DNA from 3 places in the Bradyrhizobium sp. 44 genome. Region 2 is predicted to be linked to each of the others. Evidence: predicted binding sites of a transcription regulator. Region 2 holds the regulator's gene; each other region holds the start of a gene.
The links. The regulator LexA, encoded in region 2, represses DNA repair genes until DNA is damaged. The targets are predictions, from matches to a motif close to TGTTCNNNNTGTGTTCNG.
Positions count from the first base shown of each region.

Region 1: a site for LexA is predicted at 2,065-2,082, ahead of IVB41_RS04460 (DNA recombination protein RmuC). Genes of this name have one in related genera too.
Region 3: a site for LexA is predicted at 2,651-2,668, ahead of IVB41_RS15625 (helicase-related protein). Genes of this name have one in related genera too.

Region 1 is NZ_JADPIY010000008.1:527,498-532,354, reverse strand. Features, by position in the region: gene truA (tRNA pseudouridine(38-40) synthase TruA) at 1-239, opposite strand, end outside; gene fmt (methionyl-tRNA formyltransferase) at 360-1,283, opposite strand; gene def (peptide deformylase) at 1,418-1,942, opposite strand; gene IVB41_RS04460 (DNA recombination protein RmuC) at 2,114-3,313, shown strand; gene IVB41_RS04455 (AmpG family muropeptide MFS transporter) at 3,456-4,820, shown strand.
Region 2 is NZ_JADPIY010000020.1:309,957-314,813, forward strand. Features, by position in the region: gene IVB41_RS23645 (ComEC/Rec2 family competence protein) at 1-1,448, shown strand, start outside; gene IVB41_RS23650 (hypothetical protein) at 1,580-2,014, opposite strand; gene lexA (transcriptional repressor LexA) at 2,497-3,198, opposite strand; gene glp (gephyrin-like molybdotransferase Glp) at 3,375-4,586, opposite strand; gene IVB41_RS23665 (hypothetical protein) at 4,806-4,857, opposite strand, start outside.
Region 3 is NZ_JADPIY010000014.1:1,010,290-1,015,146, reverse strand. Features, by position in the region: gene IVB41_RS15640 (HTH domain-containing protein) at 1-333, opposite strand, end outside; gene rpmB (50S ribosomal protein L28) at 605-916, opposite strand; gene IVB41_RS15630 (DUF3108 domain-containing protein) at 1,533-2,342, shown strand; gene IVB41_RS15625 (helicase-related protein) at 2,949-4,857, shown strand, end outside.

The DNA of each region.
Region 1 (4,857 bases), on a different contig from region 2:
TTGAGCCCGTCGCGAAAACGGCCGGGTGGAAACTGTTTCTCGATGTCGACATGCGCGACCTGGCCGCGCGCGTGCACGCCGGCATCGGTGCGCCCGGCGCCGTGCACGCGCGCATCCGCGCCGGTCATCGCCTTCACCGCCGCTTCCAGCGCGCCTTGCACCGAGGGCAGCGTCTCCTGCACCTGCCAGCCGAAGAACGGTGCGCCGTCATATTCAATGATGAGCTTGTAGCGGGGCATCTTGTCCAGTTTCGCTGTCATCGCCCGGCTCGACCGGGCGATCCAGTACTCCGCAGCCTATCCGTCCGACCGAGAAGCCTCGGCGTACTGGATACCCCGCCTTCGCGGGGTATGACAGCGTCAGGTGAATTTGGCGCCAGTCTTCAACGGCACGCCGCGCAGGAAATCCGCGGCCTGCATGCGTGCCTTGCCTTCGCGCTGGAGCTCGATCAGACGGATTGCACCCTCGCCGCAGGCGATGGTGAGGTGATCGTCGAGCACCTCACCGGGTGCGCCCGCGCCTTTCGCCAGCTCGCAACGCAGGATCTTGACCCGCGCATTCTCAAGCTCGGCCCAGGCGCCGGGAAACGGCGACAGTCCGTGGATATGACGCAGCACCTCCCGCGCGGGCCTGGTCCAGTCGATCCGCGCTTCGGCTTTGTCGATCTTGGCGGCATAGGTGACGCCGTCCTCGCTCTGCTTTTTGAGCTGGAGCCCGCCGCGGTCGAGCGCGGCCATGGCGCGCACCATCAGATCGGCACCGAGCCGGGACAGACGATCGTGCAGATCGAGCGCCGTCATATTGTCCGTGATCGCGAGACGCTCGGCCATGGCGACGTCACCGGTGTCCAGGCCGACATCCATCTTCATCACCATCACGCCGCTCTCGGCATCGCCGGCCATGATCGCGCGGTTGATGGGAGCCGCACCGCGCCAGCGTGGCAGCAGCGAGGCGTGCAGATTGTAGCAGCCGAGCTTTGGCGCATCGAGGATCGCCTGCGGCAGGATCATGCCATAGGCGACGACGACGGCGGCATCGGCGTCGAAGGCGCGGAATTCTTCCAGCGCCTCCGGCGTTTTCAACGTCTTCGGCGTCAGCACCGGCACGCCAAGCTTTCGCGCGGCCTCTTCCACCGGGGTCGGCTGCAATTGCAGGCCACGCCGGCCGCCGGGCTTGGGCGCGCGCGTATACACGGCCGCGATCTCGTGGCCGTGCGCGACGAGCTCGAGCAGCGTCGGCACGGAGAAATCGGGCGTGCCCATGAAGATCAGGCGGAGGGGCATGTGGCGGCGCTCGGTAAGGCTTGTTTCTCCGTCATGCCCGAGCTTGTCCCGGGCATCCACGGTCTTGGCGACAAAGCAAGCAAGGCGTGGATGGCCGGGTCAAGCCCGGCCATGACGACGAGAGAGAACCCGGCTCACTCCGCGCGCTTGGCGGCTTTCTCGAACTTCTTCAGCACGCGGTCGCGCTTGAGTTTTGACAGATAGTCGACAAACAGCACGCCGTTGAGATGGTCGATCTCGTGCTGGATGCAGGTGGCGTAGAGGCCTTCGGCGTCCTCCTCGTGCACCTTGCCGTCGAGATCGGTGTAGCGCACCCGCACCTTCGCGGGACGCTCGACCTCCTCGTAATATTCGGGGATCGAGAGGCAGCCTTCCTCGTAGACCGACAGGTCCTCCGAGGAGGCGATGATTTCCGGATTGATGAAGACGCGCGGCTCGGGCTTGGTCTCGCCGTCCTGGTCGGGCTTGGCGAGGTCCATGGTGATCAGCCGCAACGGCCGCGCGATCTGAATCGCCGCGAGCCCGATGCCGGGCGCGTCGTACATGGTCTCGAACATGTCGTCGGCAAGCTTTCGTATCTCCGGCGTGACCTTCTCGATCGGCTTGGAGACCAGACGCAGCTGCTTGTCGGGCAGTATGATGATTTCTCTGAGGGCCATGGCCGCGATTTAAGCCGCGCGTTCGATGCGGTCAATGCGGCCGGGAACCCCGTTAACCCTCCGCTAACCATAAAACTTCGGGTTTCGTTAACCATAAAAATTAACGGGGCATTTATACTAAATGTTCGCTATTCGTTCGTGCCGCCGAGCGAATCGGCTAAAAGCAGGGGCATGAACGAGATCATTTTCATGCTCGGCGACTGGCCGGTGCGCACCGTGGACGCGCTGATCGGCTTCGGTGCCCTGGTCCTCATCCTGATGGTGGTGATCGCCGTCGTGATCGCGCGCTCCGGGCGGCGCGGGGCGGAACTCGCGATGGCCAACGCCATCCGCGCCGACGAACTCGAGGAGCGCATCAGCCAGATGCTGCATGCCCAGAGCGAGGCTTCGGGGCGGGTCGACGCCATGACCCAGACGCTGGCCGGCCGCCAGGCCGACATGGCACGCGCGGTCAACGAGCGGCTGGATTCGGTGACCCACCGCGTCGGCCAGTCCATGGAGCACACCACCCGCAACACCATGGAGAGCCTGCGCGCGCTGCACGAGCGGCTCGGCATCATCGACAGCGCGCACAAGAACCTCACCGACCTCACCACGCAGGTGACGACCCTGCGCGATGTGCTCGCCAACAAGCAGTCGCGCGGCGCCTTCGGTCAGGCGCGGATGGAAGCGATCGTCCAGGATGGTCTGCCGAAGGGCGCCTACGAGTTCCAGTTCACGCTCTCGACCGGCAAGCGTCCGGACTGCGTCGTGTTCCTGCCCGACCAGCGGCCACTCTGCATCGACGCGAAGTTTCCGCTGGAAGCGATGACCGCGCTGCATGACGCGCGCACCGACGAGGAGAAGCGCATCGCCACGCAGCGGCTGCGCGGCGACGTCATGAAGCATGTCAGCGACATCGCCGAGAAATATCTCGTCGCCGGCGAGACCCAGGACATGGCGCTGATGTTCGTGCCGTCGGAATCGGTCTACGCCGAGATCCACGACGGTTTCGACGACGTCATCCAGAAGGCGTATCGCGCCCGTGTCGTGCTGGTGTCGCCGTCGCTTTTGATGCTGGCGATCCAGGTGATGCAGCAGATCATGAAGGACGCGCGCATGCGCGACGCCGCCGACCAGATCCGCACCGAGGTGATCAAGCTCGGCGACGACCTCGGCCGCCTGCGCGATCGCGTGCTGAAGCTCCAGAAGCATTTTGCCGACGCGAACGAGGACGTGCGGCAGGTGCTGATCTCCGCCGACAAGATCGAGAAACGCGCCGGGCGCATCGAGGAGCTCGATTTCAGCAAGAGCGATGCGCCGGAAGCGCCGCATCTCGTAGCGACCGGCGCTGCCGAACTGTTCCCGCGGAAGCTCCAGGCGGGGGAATGAGCCCGTGTCGTCATGGCCGGGCTTGTCCCGGCCATCCACGACCTTTTTCAGCGACACCGAGAACGTGGATGCCCGGGACAAGCCCGGGCATGACGAGTTTTGCGGCCGAGGCAGCGCCGCCAGAATCTGCTAACACCACCCCATGACCGCACCCGACGCGACCTCGCCTGCCGGCCCCGGCACGGCCCCCACCTCCTGGCGTGACAGCCTTGCCGTTTACCTGCAGCCGCGGGTGCTGATCGTGCTGTTCCTCGGCTTCTCGTCCGGGCTGCCGTTGGCGCTGTCGGGCTCGACGCTGCTGGTGTGGATGCGGGAATCGGGCGTCGATCTCAAGACCATCGGGCTGTTTGCGCTGGTCGGCACGCCCTACACGCTGAAATTCCTGTGGGCGCCGCTGGTGGATGCGATGCATGTGCCGCTGTTCACGCGCGCGTTCGGGCGGCGGCGCGGCTGGCTGCTGTTCTCGCAATTGCTGCTGATCGTCGCCATCCTGCTGCTGGCGCTGACCGATCCCGCGCGCTCGCCGTTCTACGTCGCGCTCGGCGCATTGCTGGTGGCGACGGCCTCGTCGACGCAGGACATCGTGGTCGACGCCTTCCGTGTCGAGAGCCTGCCGGAAAGCGAGCAGGCTGCCGGCATGGCGTCCTATGTCGCGGCCTATCGCATCGGCATGCTGGTCTCGACCGCCGGCGCGCTGTTCATCGTCTCGGGCTTCGAGAGCACCGGCATCACCCGCACGTCCGCCTGGATGTGGGGCTATGTGGTGATGGCGGCGATGGTGCTGATCGGGACGATCACGGCGCTGGTCGCGACCGAGCCCGAGCAGTCGGTGCGGGCGGAAGCCGCGACGCAGACGCAAACCGCGTTCGCGCGCGTGCTGCACGCGGCGGTCGGAGCCTTCTCGGAATTCCTGACGCGCAAGGACGCGCTTGCGGCACTCGCCTTCGTCGTGCTGTTCAAGTTCACCGACGCCTTCTCCGGCACGATGACCGCGCCGTTCGTGATCGACCTCGGCTTCTCCCGCAACGACTATGCGGCGATCGTGAAGGGCGTGGGCCTTGCTGCGACGCTGATCGGCGGCTTTGCCGGCGGCTTCGTCGCACGGCGCTATTCGCTTGCGACCAGCCTCTGGATCGGCGGCGTGGTGCAGGCGCTCGCGAATCTCTCCTTCTCCTGGCTGGCCTTCGTCGGCACCAGCCAATGGGCGCTCGCCTTCGCCATCACTTGTGAGAACTTCACCAGCGCGATCGGCACGGTGATCTTCGTCGCCTATCTTTCGGCGCTCTGCCAGAACCCGCTGCACACGGCGACGCAATATGCGCTGCTCACCGCTCTTGCCGCGGTAGGGCGGACCTATCTCTCGTCAGGCGCCGGCTTCGTGGCTGATACGACTGGCTGGCCGCTGTTCTTCGTGATCTGCATGCTGGTGGCGATCCCAAGCCTGGTGCTGCTGGCCTGGCTGCAGAAGCGCGGGCATTTTGATGCGCTGGGGCCGGTGAGGGTTTAGACCGGCTCTCTCACCTTCGTCATTGCGAGCGAAGCGA
Region 2 (4,857 bases):
GGCGGCGCGATGCGATCACCACGCCCGTCAACGATGCGATGTTCATCTCCGGTCTCGGCCACGTGCTCTCGATTTCCGGTTATCACATGGCCGTCGTTGCCGGTGTCGTGTTCTTCGCGGTGCGGGCGCTGCTCGCTCTGATCCCGGGACTTGCGGCCGGCTTCGCCATCAAGAAATGGTCGGCGGCCGCCGCGCTGGTCGCTGCTGCGTTCTACCTGCTGCTGTCGGGCGCGGAGGTCGCAACGCAAAGATCGTTCTTCATGACGGCGGTAGTGCTGATCGCGGTGATGGTCGATCGCCGCGCCATCACCTTTCGCACGCTTGCTGTCGCCGCGCTGATCGTGCTGGCGGTCGCGCCGGAAGCACTGGTGCATCCGAGTTTTCAGATGTCGTTTGCGGCAACGCTCGGGCTCGTCGCCTTGGTGCAGATCGGCATGCCCAATTTGTTTGCCTCGCCGGACCATTCGGCGACCGCGCGCATTGCGATGTGGGGTGGCCGCGAGATCGCGATGCTGTTCATGGCCTCGCTGATTGCGGGACTTGCGACCACGCCCTACGCCGCTTTCCATTTCCACCGTGTCACGCCGTTTGGCGTGCTTGCCAATCTCGGCGCGATGCCGGTGGTCTCGGCGCTGGTGATGCCGGCGGGATTGTTGGGGCTGCTTGCTGCGCCGTTCGGGCTGGACAGCGTGTTCTGGTGGCTGATGGGGATCGGCATCGAGTGGATGGTCGCGGTCTCGCGCTGGGTCGCGGCATTGCCGGGCGCGGTCGGCCGCATCCCGGCGTTCGGGATCACGCCGCTGATCGCGGCGAGCCTGGGAATCATTGTGCTAGGCTTGTTGCGCACGCCGCTACGCTGGTCCGGCGCCCTGGTCCTGCTGGCAGCGATCCTCTGGGGACTGTCGGCGCGGCAGCCCGACATCCTGATTGCCGGGGATGGCGCCAGCGTCGCGGTGCGGGGCAGGGACGGATATCTGCACCTGATCAGGACGAGCAAGGACAGCTTTTTGCTCAAGGAATGGCTCGCTGCCGACGCAGATCCGCGCGATGCCGGCCGAGCCTCTCTGGCCGACGGCGTGTCCTGTGACGAATCCGGCTGCGTGACGCCACTGGCCGACGGGAGGCTGGTCGCGCTGGCGCTACGCGTCGACGCTCTCGCGGACGATTGCAGTCGGGCCGCGCTGGTGGTGACGGCACGTCCCGCGCCGCCCGATTGCGCGGCGATGGTGGTCGATCGGCAGCGGCTCGCCAGCCAGAGCGCGCTGGCGCTAATGCGGCGTGGTGACGGCTTTGCGGTTCAGGCGGTGAGGGCGAGAGGCGCGAGCCGCCCCTGGTTGCCAGCCGGCGCAGGCGAGGGTGATTTCGACGGCAGCCTTGCGCCCAAGGCGATCGCGCCCCGCATCAAGGACGCAACGCCGGCGGAGACCGACTTGCAGGCCGACGATTGATCTGACGGTGCGGAGCAATGCAGTGGATTGGTGCATCTGCTCGGATTCGCTGGGCGCAAACCACGCCATCTCGCCGGCCACGGCCGGCGATGGCAATTCAATCCTGACCTCCGACCCCGTAGGCGGCTGCGTCAGCCGATCGGCAGGCGCGTGACGGTCGGCTGCCTGTCGGCGATGACCTGCGCCTTGTGCTCGCGCTCCGTCACCGGCTGGGTCACAGGCAGTTGCAGCACGGTCGCGCGCTGGCCTTCGACGAGCTGCGTCACCAGCACATATTTGCCGTCCGGGAATTCGATCGCGTCATGATGGCGGTCGGGAACGTGCGGGTCGATCTTGCCGAACTTGCCCACGCGGGAATTGATGGTGCGCGTCCAAATCCAGCGATTGTCGTAGCGAACGTCGTCGGCGAAGGCGAGCTCCGTTCCCGGCAGCAGGCAGACGGCAACAGACGGATCGGCTGCCGAGGCGAAGCCTCGCGTCGAGGTGCCGCGGAAGCTTGTCGTGACGATCGTCTCGCCGACTTCGGCGGGGCGCGACGCGACGGCATGCAAGCTGTAGTCACACATCGGGTGCTCCTCATGCTGGGATAGCAACCCGCGTCTCTTCGAGGCGCAGGCCTCTATCAGAGTGGAAGCACGAACGCTCTGCTTGGTTGTGGGCAAATCTGCGGCTGGTTTCCGCAAGCCGCGATCACATTATCTTTCCCGCATTCAATAGGAACAAAGCCTGCTGCGATGCATTCGGGAGGCGCGTGTCCGAATGTTGCCGGCCCGGATATTGCCGACTTGGCTGCAACGGTTGCTCGATCGCATTCCGCACGTTGCGGACGATCGCTGGCCGCCATTTCCTCGAACACTTGGGCCGCGCAGCGGTGCTGCTTCGTGGGCATCGCGAGGAGCCAGCGCCGGAGGAGGGGCCGGATAGACTGTGCAGAACCAGAAAGACTATCCAGCCGGAGCGGACGATGATCCGCTCCAATCTCTGACCGGCAATGCCGATCGGAAGCGCGCGAGGCGCCTAGCACTCCCGGTATCAAGCACTCCCGGTATCAGTACTTCCGGTAAAGCCCGATCAGCTTGCCCTGAATCTTCACCCGGTTGGGCGGCAGGATGCGGACCTCATAGGCCGCGTTGGCGGGCTCGAGCGCGATCGAGGCGCCGCGACGGCGGAAGCGCTTCAGCGTCGCTTCCTCGTCGTCGATCAGCGCCACCACGATGTCGCCGGTATCGGCGCTCTCGTTGCGCTGAATCAGCGCCATGTCGCCGTCAAGGATGCCGGCCTCGACCATGGAATCACCGCGCACTTCGAGCGCGTAATGCTCGCCCGAGCCGAGCATGTCAGGCGGTACGCTGATAGTATGGCTGCGGGTCTGCAACGCCTCGATCGGCGTGCCGGCCGCGATGCGGCCCATCACCGGCACCGCGACGGGACGTTCGCCGTCGTCCGCGGGCAGGCTGGAGCTCGCACGCACCTTGCCGAGATTGCCCTCGATGACGCTCGGCGTGAAGCCGCGGCGGCTGCCGGCGGCTGCCTGGAGCTCCGGCAGCTTGATGACTTCAATCGCACGAGCGCGGTTGGGCAGGCGTCGGATGAAGCCACGCTCCTCGAGCGCCGTGATCAGGCGATGGATGCCCGACTTCGAGCGCAGGTCGAGCGCATCCTTCATCTCGTCGAAGGAGGGCGGTACGCCGCTTTCCTTCAGACGTTCACTGATGAACCGCAGAAGCTCGTATTGTTTGCGCGTTAACATCTCGACCAAAGTCCCCCGGTTGATGTCGTCCGATTCCGAGACGCTGAATTCGGCAATATGCCGCTACATGCTCGAAACAAATCATGAACGGACACTATATGTTCGATACATGTTCCGCAACTGCTTAATTTACCGTGAACAGAGCAAAGTTGGCGGAACGCGCATTGCCGGGGCGCTCAGACAGGGAGCCGCAACACTTCGCAAGCCGTGCCGGCTTCGGCCTTCGGCGCGAACGGTGCGCGCACGAGAAGTACCTGTGCTGCAGCGAGATTCGCAAGCAGCGAAGAGTCCTGATGATTGACGGGAAGAACGACGCGTGTGCCATCGTCACGCTCCTCCAGATGCGCGCGCAGATAGTCCTCGCGCTGGTCGTTGGCGCTGACATCGCGGCCGAGCACGGCGCGCTCACGGCGATGGTGAAGCACTGAACGGCCCGACAGGGCACGAATCAGCGGCACCATGAACAGGAAAGCGCACACGTAGGACGACACGGGATTGCCCGGCAGACCGATCACGCCCATTGCGCCGAGCCGCCCGTGCATCATCGGCTTGCCTGGCCGCATCGCGATCTTCCAGAACGCCATCGCGATGCCTTCGTCCCGCAGTGCCTGCTGGACCAGATCGTGGTCGCCGACCGATGCGCCTCCGGTCGTGATCAGGATGTCGGCGCCGCTCTCACGGGCGCGGCGGATGCCGGCGGTGGTGGCCTCCAGCGTGTCGGCGGCAATACCGAGGTCGATGGTCTCGGCGCCTTCGCTGCGGGCGAGCGCGTGCAGGGCGTAGCCGTTGGAATAGACGATCTGGCCGTGGCCGGGCGTGCTGCCCGGCATCACCAACTCGTCGCCGGTGGCGAGAATCGCGACCTTCGGACGCCCGTAAACGGCAAGGTGCGGATGATTCATCCCGGCGGCGAGCGCGAGGTCGCGCTCGGTGAGACGGCTTCCCTTGCGCAGGAGCACGTCGCCCTCGCGGAAATCGACGCCGGCGGGGCGGATGTGCCGACCGGCGATCGCGGCTTCCTTGATCGTGACACGCTTGCCGGCGGCGACGGTGTCCTCCTGGATCACGACGGCGTCCGCGCCACCGGGAACGACGCCGCCCGTGAAGATCCGCACGGCCTCGCCGGCGCCGACCATCCCCGCGAACGGTCGGCCCGCCGCGACTTCGCCGATGATGGTGAGCTCCGAATCGATCGTCGCGGCATCGGCCGCTCGCACCGCGTAGCCGTCCATCGCCGACATCGCCTGCGGCGGCTGCGTGCGCCGCGCCGCGACGTCACGCGCGAGCACGCGATGGTAGGCCTGGTCGAGGGAGATCATTTCCTCCGGCAGCGGCTCTGCACCCGCCAGCACCGCGGCAAGCGCGTCGGAAACCGGCATCAAGGCCACGGCGAAAACTCCTGCTCGGCACGTTCGGGCGAATGTTCCGCACGTCTTCTAGCCGAGCGCGGGCGCAGAGGCAAAACAGCCGAGCGGGTGCAGTCATCCCACCGCATTGTTCCGGAAGGCAGGATCAAGCGCGTTGCGGCATGATCCGAAGAACGTGCCAGATCGGCAGGACAATGGTCATGGCAAGACGAGAACGACGAGCGCCCCGGCCTGCATCGATCAGCTCCCTGGCTGCCCGTGAGTTACGTCGGGCGCCTTGGGTCCCTGATCC
Region 3 (4,857 bases), on a different contig from region 2:
GGGCGCAATGTCCGGTTCACTTACTGGTGCTCCTAGCGAAGCGCGAAGGGTAAAGCGCCCGCGACCGGTTCGAACAAATCGTGAGTCAGTCTTTCTGTGTAGGATGTCCATGCTAAGCCGAGCCTGCATGGATTTCTGGGGTGTGCGACCCATTGTGTGGTCGCCAAAGAGTCCTTGCTCGACTCCTCGATCAACAATCTCACCAGCGCTAAGTGGGACACGAGACTTGCTCAACACAATCTCCGCGACACGAAGAAAGGTTTGTCGTTCACCTTCGACGCGCTCGTCGGTCTGATTCTGCACGGCAACCGTTTGTTTTTGGTAACTATGCATTAGGATGACGTGCTTCCGCTCGGCGAGTGCTCTCTCAAAGCTACCTCGATCTAGGCCGCGCGCGAAGGACGATACGGCCGTCGTTGAGAGGCTCCCAAAAAGTCGTGGCAATTGATGATCTTAGCGTAGCCTACTCCAAGCGAAGCGGCGACATAGACATTTGCACCGCAAAAACAAAAACGGCCGGATCTTCCGATCCGGCCGTCCCGCAAAACTCTCTCCGGCTAAGCCTACGCCTCACGACGCAAGCCCCCGTCCAATTCGAAAACTCTCAGCTCGCCTTCTTCGCCGGCGCGGGCGTCGGGCCGACCTTCTTCTGGATGGCGCGCTTCAGCTCGAGGGCGCGCGGCGACAGCAGGTCGGCCTTGACCTTGAGCAAATAGGGATCGAGGCCGCCATTGTGGTCGACGCTCTTGATCGCGTTGGTGGAGACGCGCAGGCGCACGTTTCGGCCCAGCGCTTCGCTGATGAAGGTCACGTTGACCAGGTTCGGCAGGAAGCGGCGCTTGGTCTTGATGTTGGAGTGGCTGACCGTGTGGCCGACCTGGGGGCCCTTGGCCGTCAATTCGCAGCGGCGAGACATGGTAAAATCCTCAATCTTTCCCAACGATGTGCGGCCGCCATTCGGGGCGCCACGGGCAAATTCTCTGTCCTTGCAGGGAGCGGGCGGACGTATAGGGGGGAAGGGGCGGGACGTCAAGGTTTTGGGGTGGCTGGGACGCCAGTTTCGCGCCCAGCGCTCGGTGTCGTCGCCCGCCTTGCGCACTCGCGCGCCGGGGCGGGCGATCCAGTACTCCGAGCCGGTGCGGCTGACCAGAGGGGCCGCGGCGTACTGGATGCCCCGGTCAAGCCGGGGCATGACAGCGGTGGAGGTGGCGGGGTGAGGTGCGCGCTTCTGACCCGCCCCGATCACCAAAACGGCAATGATTATCGCGTCTTACCATCACATAAAGGGCGTATTCGCGCCCGAAGAGTCCGGTGGAGTTCCGGACGCGGACTTGCCCGGACGCATTGCCTGGCGCGGTTTTTGGCTTAAGTAACAACCGTTCGCGCCCCGATTGGATTGTTTCGTGCTCACAACGCCTCATCTCGCGCCAAGTCTGCGTCCAAATGAGCTGCGCCCAAAAGAGCTGCGCTCAGCGGAGCGGGGCGCAAGGAATCCGCACGCAAGTCATCCGCGCTCTGCCGGCCGCTGGGTCATGGCGGCCCTTGGCGGGCTGGTTTTGGCGTGGGCGGCGGAGCCCGCGGCGGCGCAGGGCAAGCTCGAGGCGCAATACGAGGCGACGCTGGCGGGCATTCCCGTCGGCAAGGGCGCCTGGAACATCGACATCCAGGACGATGTGTTCGCGGCCGCGGCCTCCGGCGGCACCTCGGGGCTATTGAAATCCTTCGCGGGCGGGTCCGGCACCGGCGCCTCGCAAGGGCGCGTGGTCAACGGCGCGCTGGTGGCGACCGGCTACCAGGCCTCCACCACCACCTCGAAGAAGACCGAAGAGATCCGCATCACGCTCGACAAGGGCAATGTGAAGGATTTTGCCATCGTGCCGGAGCCTCCGGTCGATCCCGACCGCATCGTCGTCACCGACGCGCATCGCCGCGGCGTCTGGGACCCAATGACGGCCTCGCTGGTGCGCGTCTCAGGCAGCGGCGACGTGCTGTCGGCGGACGCCTGCCACGGCAGCGCCGCCGTGTTCGACGGCCGCATGCGCTACGAGCTCAAGCTCGATTTCAAGCGCATGGAAAACGTCAAGGCGGAGAAGGGCTATCACGGCCAGGTCGTGGTCTGCTCGCTGTATTTCGTGCCCATTGCCGGCTACATCCCCGACCGCCCGGTGATCAAATATCTCGCCGCCCAGCGCAACATCGAGGTCGCCTTCGCGCCGATCGCGGGAACGCGCATCCTGGTCCCGTTCTGGCTGAAAGTGCCGACCCCGCTCGGGCCGGCCATGCTGGAAGCGACGTCCTTCGTCACCAGCGCCCAGCCGCCCAAGGTGGCGAAGACGCAGTAGGCTCGGCGTCCCGCGCTGAACCTCCTTTTTCGGCGAAAATAAACACTAATGATTTCAACGACATGCCTACTGTGCATGGGGTTGTTTTCGCACTTTTTGTTTGGAGGGGGTCGAGGACCGGGAATCCATTTGACTCCTCCCCGATTCTGATTCGACTCCGCGCCGTCCCCAGCTTTAACGAATCCGCCATCGAAACGTCGCTTGTGCGGCGGGGCAAAACTCCATCTAGTGCGAACCCATAAGCCTCCCGCGACATGTTGCGTGAACGGAACAGGACTCACGGGGGAGTCTGCGATTCGGCCGCGATTCGTTCTCAACTCGTTCCGAAGCTTAAAGCCAACGGGAAAAGCGTCGCAAAGTGAGACAGTTGCGCGAGGTTCGGGGAGAATGCTCCCACACTCTCGGTGTCATCGCCCGGCTTGACCGGGCGATCCAGTACGCCGAGGCGTCTGTGATTGAGCCGAGAAGCCGCGGCGTACTGGATGCCCCGGTCAAGCCGGGGCATGACAGCGGAGAAGCCGAAGCCGGGTGACTTCCAGGCGCTTCGCGCCACAGCCCCAAAACAGCACTGACATTCGCCCCAATCGCCATTACCTAATCCCCCAGATGCCTTTTTCCTCCTCCCCCTTCGCTTCCGAGCGACTCCCCGGCGCCGGCGTCACTGCGGTGCTCGGGCCCACCAACACCGGCAAGACCCATCTCGCCATCGAGCGGATGCTCGCGCATCCCTCGGGCATGATCGGGCTGCCGCTGCGCCTGCTCGCGCGCGAGGTCTACAACAAGATCGCAGCAAGGGTCGGCCCCGATGCCGTCGCGCTCGTGACCGGCGAGGAGAAGATCAAGCCGAAATCGCCGCGCTATTGGGTCTCGACCGTCGAGGCGATGCCGCGGGATCTCGACGTCTCGTTTCTTGCTGTGGACGAGGTGCAGATCGCATCTGATCTGGAGCGCGGCCACGTCTTCACCGACCGCATCCTCAACCGCCGCGGCCGCGACGAGACGCTGCTGCTCGGCGCTGCGACGATGCGTCCGATCATCGAGCGGCTGCTGCCGGGCGTCTCCATGATCACGCGGCCGCGCCTGTCGCAGCTGGAATTCGCGGGCGATCGCAAGATCACGCGGCAGCCGCGCCGCACCGCCATCGTCGCCTTCTCGGCCGACGAGGTCTACGCCATCGCCGAGCTGATCCGTCGCCAGCATGGCGGCGCCGCCGTGGTGCTGGGCTCGCTCTCGCCGCGCACCCGCAACGCGCAGGTCGCGATGTTCCAGGACGGCGAGGTCGACTACCTCGTCGCCACCGACGCCGTCGGCATGGGCCTCAATCTCGACGTCGACCACGTCGCCTTTGCCTCCGATCGCAAGTTTGACGGCTACCAGTTCCGCCGGCTGACGCCGTCCGAATTCGGCCAGATCGCCGGCCGCGCCGGCCGCGCCACCCGCAACGGCACCTTCGGCACCACCGGTCGCTGCGCACCGTTCGAGCCCGAGCTCGTCAATGCGCTGCAGAACCACACCTTCGACCCCGTGAAGGTTTTGCAATGGCGCAATTCGAAGCTGGATTTCGCGTCCCTCGGCGCGCTTCAGGTCTCGCTGAACCTGGCCCCCGGCCATGAGGCGCTGACGCGCGCGCCCATCGCCGAGGACATGCGCGTGCTCGATCACGCCGCCCGCGACGCCGAGGTGCGCGATGTCGCGCATGGCAAGGACGCGGTGGAACGGCTGTGGGAGGCCTGCCAGGTCCCGGATTATCGAAAGCTGTCGCCGGCCGCCCATGCCGAGCTGGTCACGACGCTGTACGGCTTCCTGATGCGCAAGGGATGCATCCCCGACGCCTGGTTCAGGACCCAGATCGACCAGGCCGACCGCGTCGACGGCGATATCGACACGCTGTCGGCCCGGATCGCGCAGATTCGCACCTGGACCTTCGTCGCCAACCGTCCCGACTGGCTGAAAGACCCCGAACGCTGGCAGGGGATCGCCCGCGAGGTCGAAAATAAATTATCGGATGCGCTCCATGAACGCTTGACTGAGCGTTTCGTTGATCGCCGGACCAGTGTATTGATGCGCCGCCTGCGGGAGAACACGAGCTTGAATACGGAAATCGGCAAGACCGGCGAAGTCATCGTCGAAGGCCATGTCATCGGCCGCCTCGATGGCTTCACCTTTGCACCGGATGCGGCGGAAGCCGGCTCCGATGCGAAAGCGTTGCAGGCTGCAGCGCAGGCCGTGCTCGCCGGCGAGATCAACGCGCGCGCCGAAAAACTGGGCAATGCGCCGGACGAGCAGTTCGTGCTGACCTCGGAAGGCATGATCCGCTGGACCGGCGACGCCGTGGCGCGGCTGTCTGCCGCAGAGGACGCGCTGCATCCGCGCATCCGCATCATCTCCGACGAACGCCTCACGGGCGCCCCCCGCGACAAGGTGCAGGCCCGGCTCGAGCTCTGGCTCAAGACGCATATCGAAAAGCTGCTCGGGCCGCTGTTCGAGCTCAGCAAGGCCGAGGACGTCACCGGCA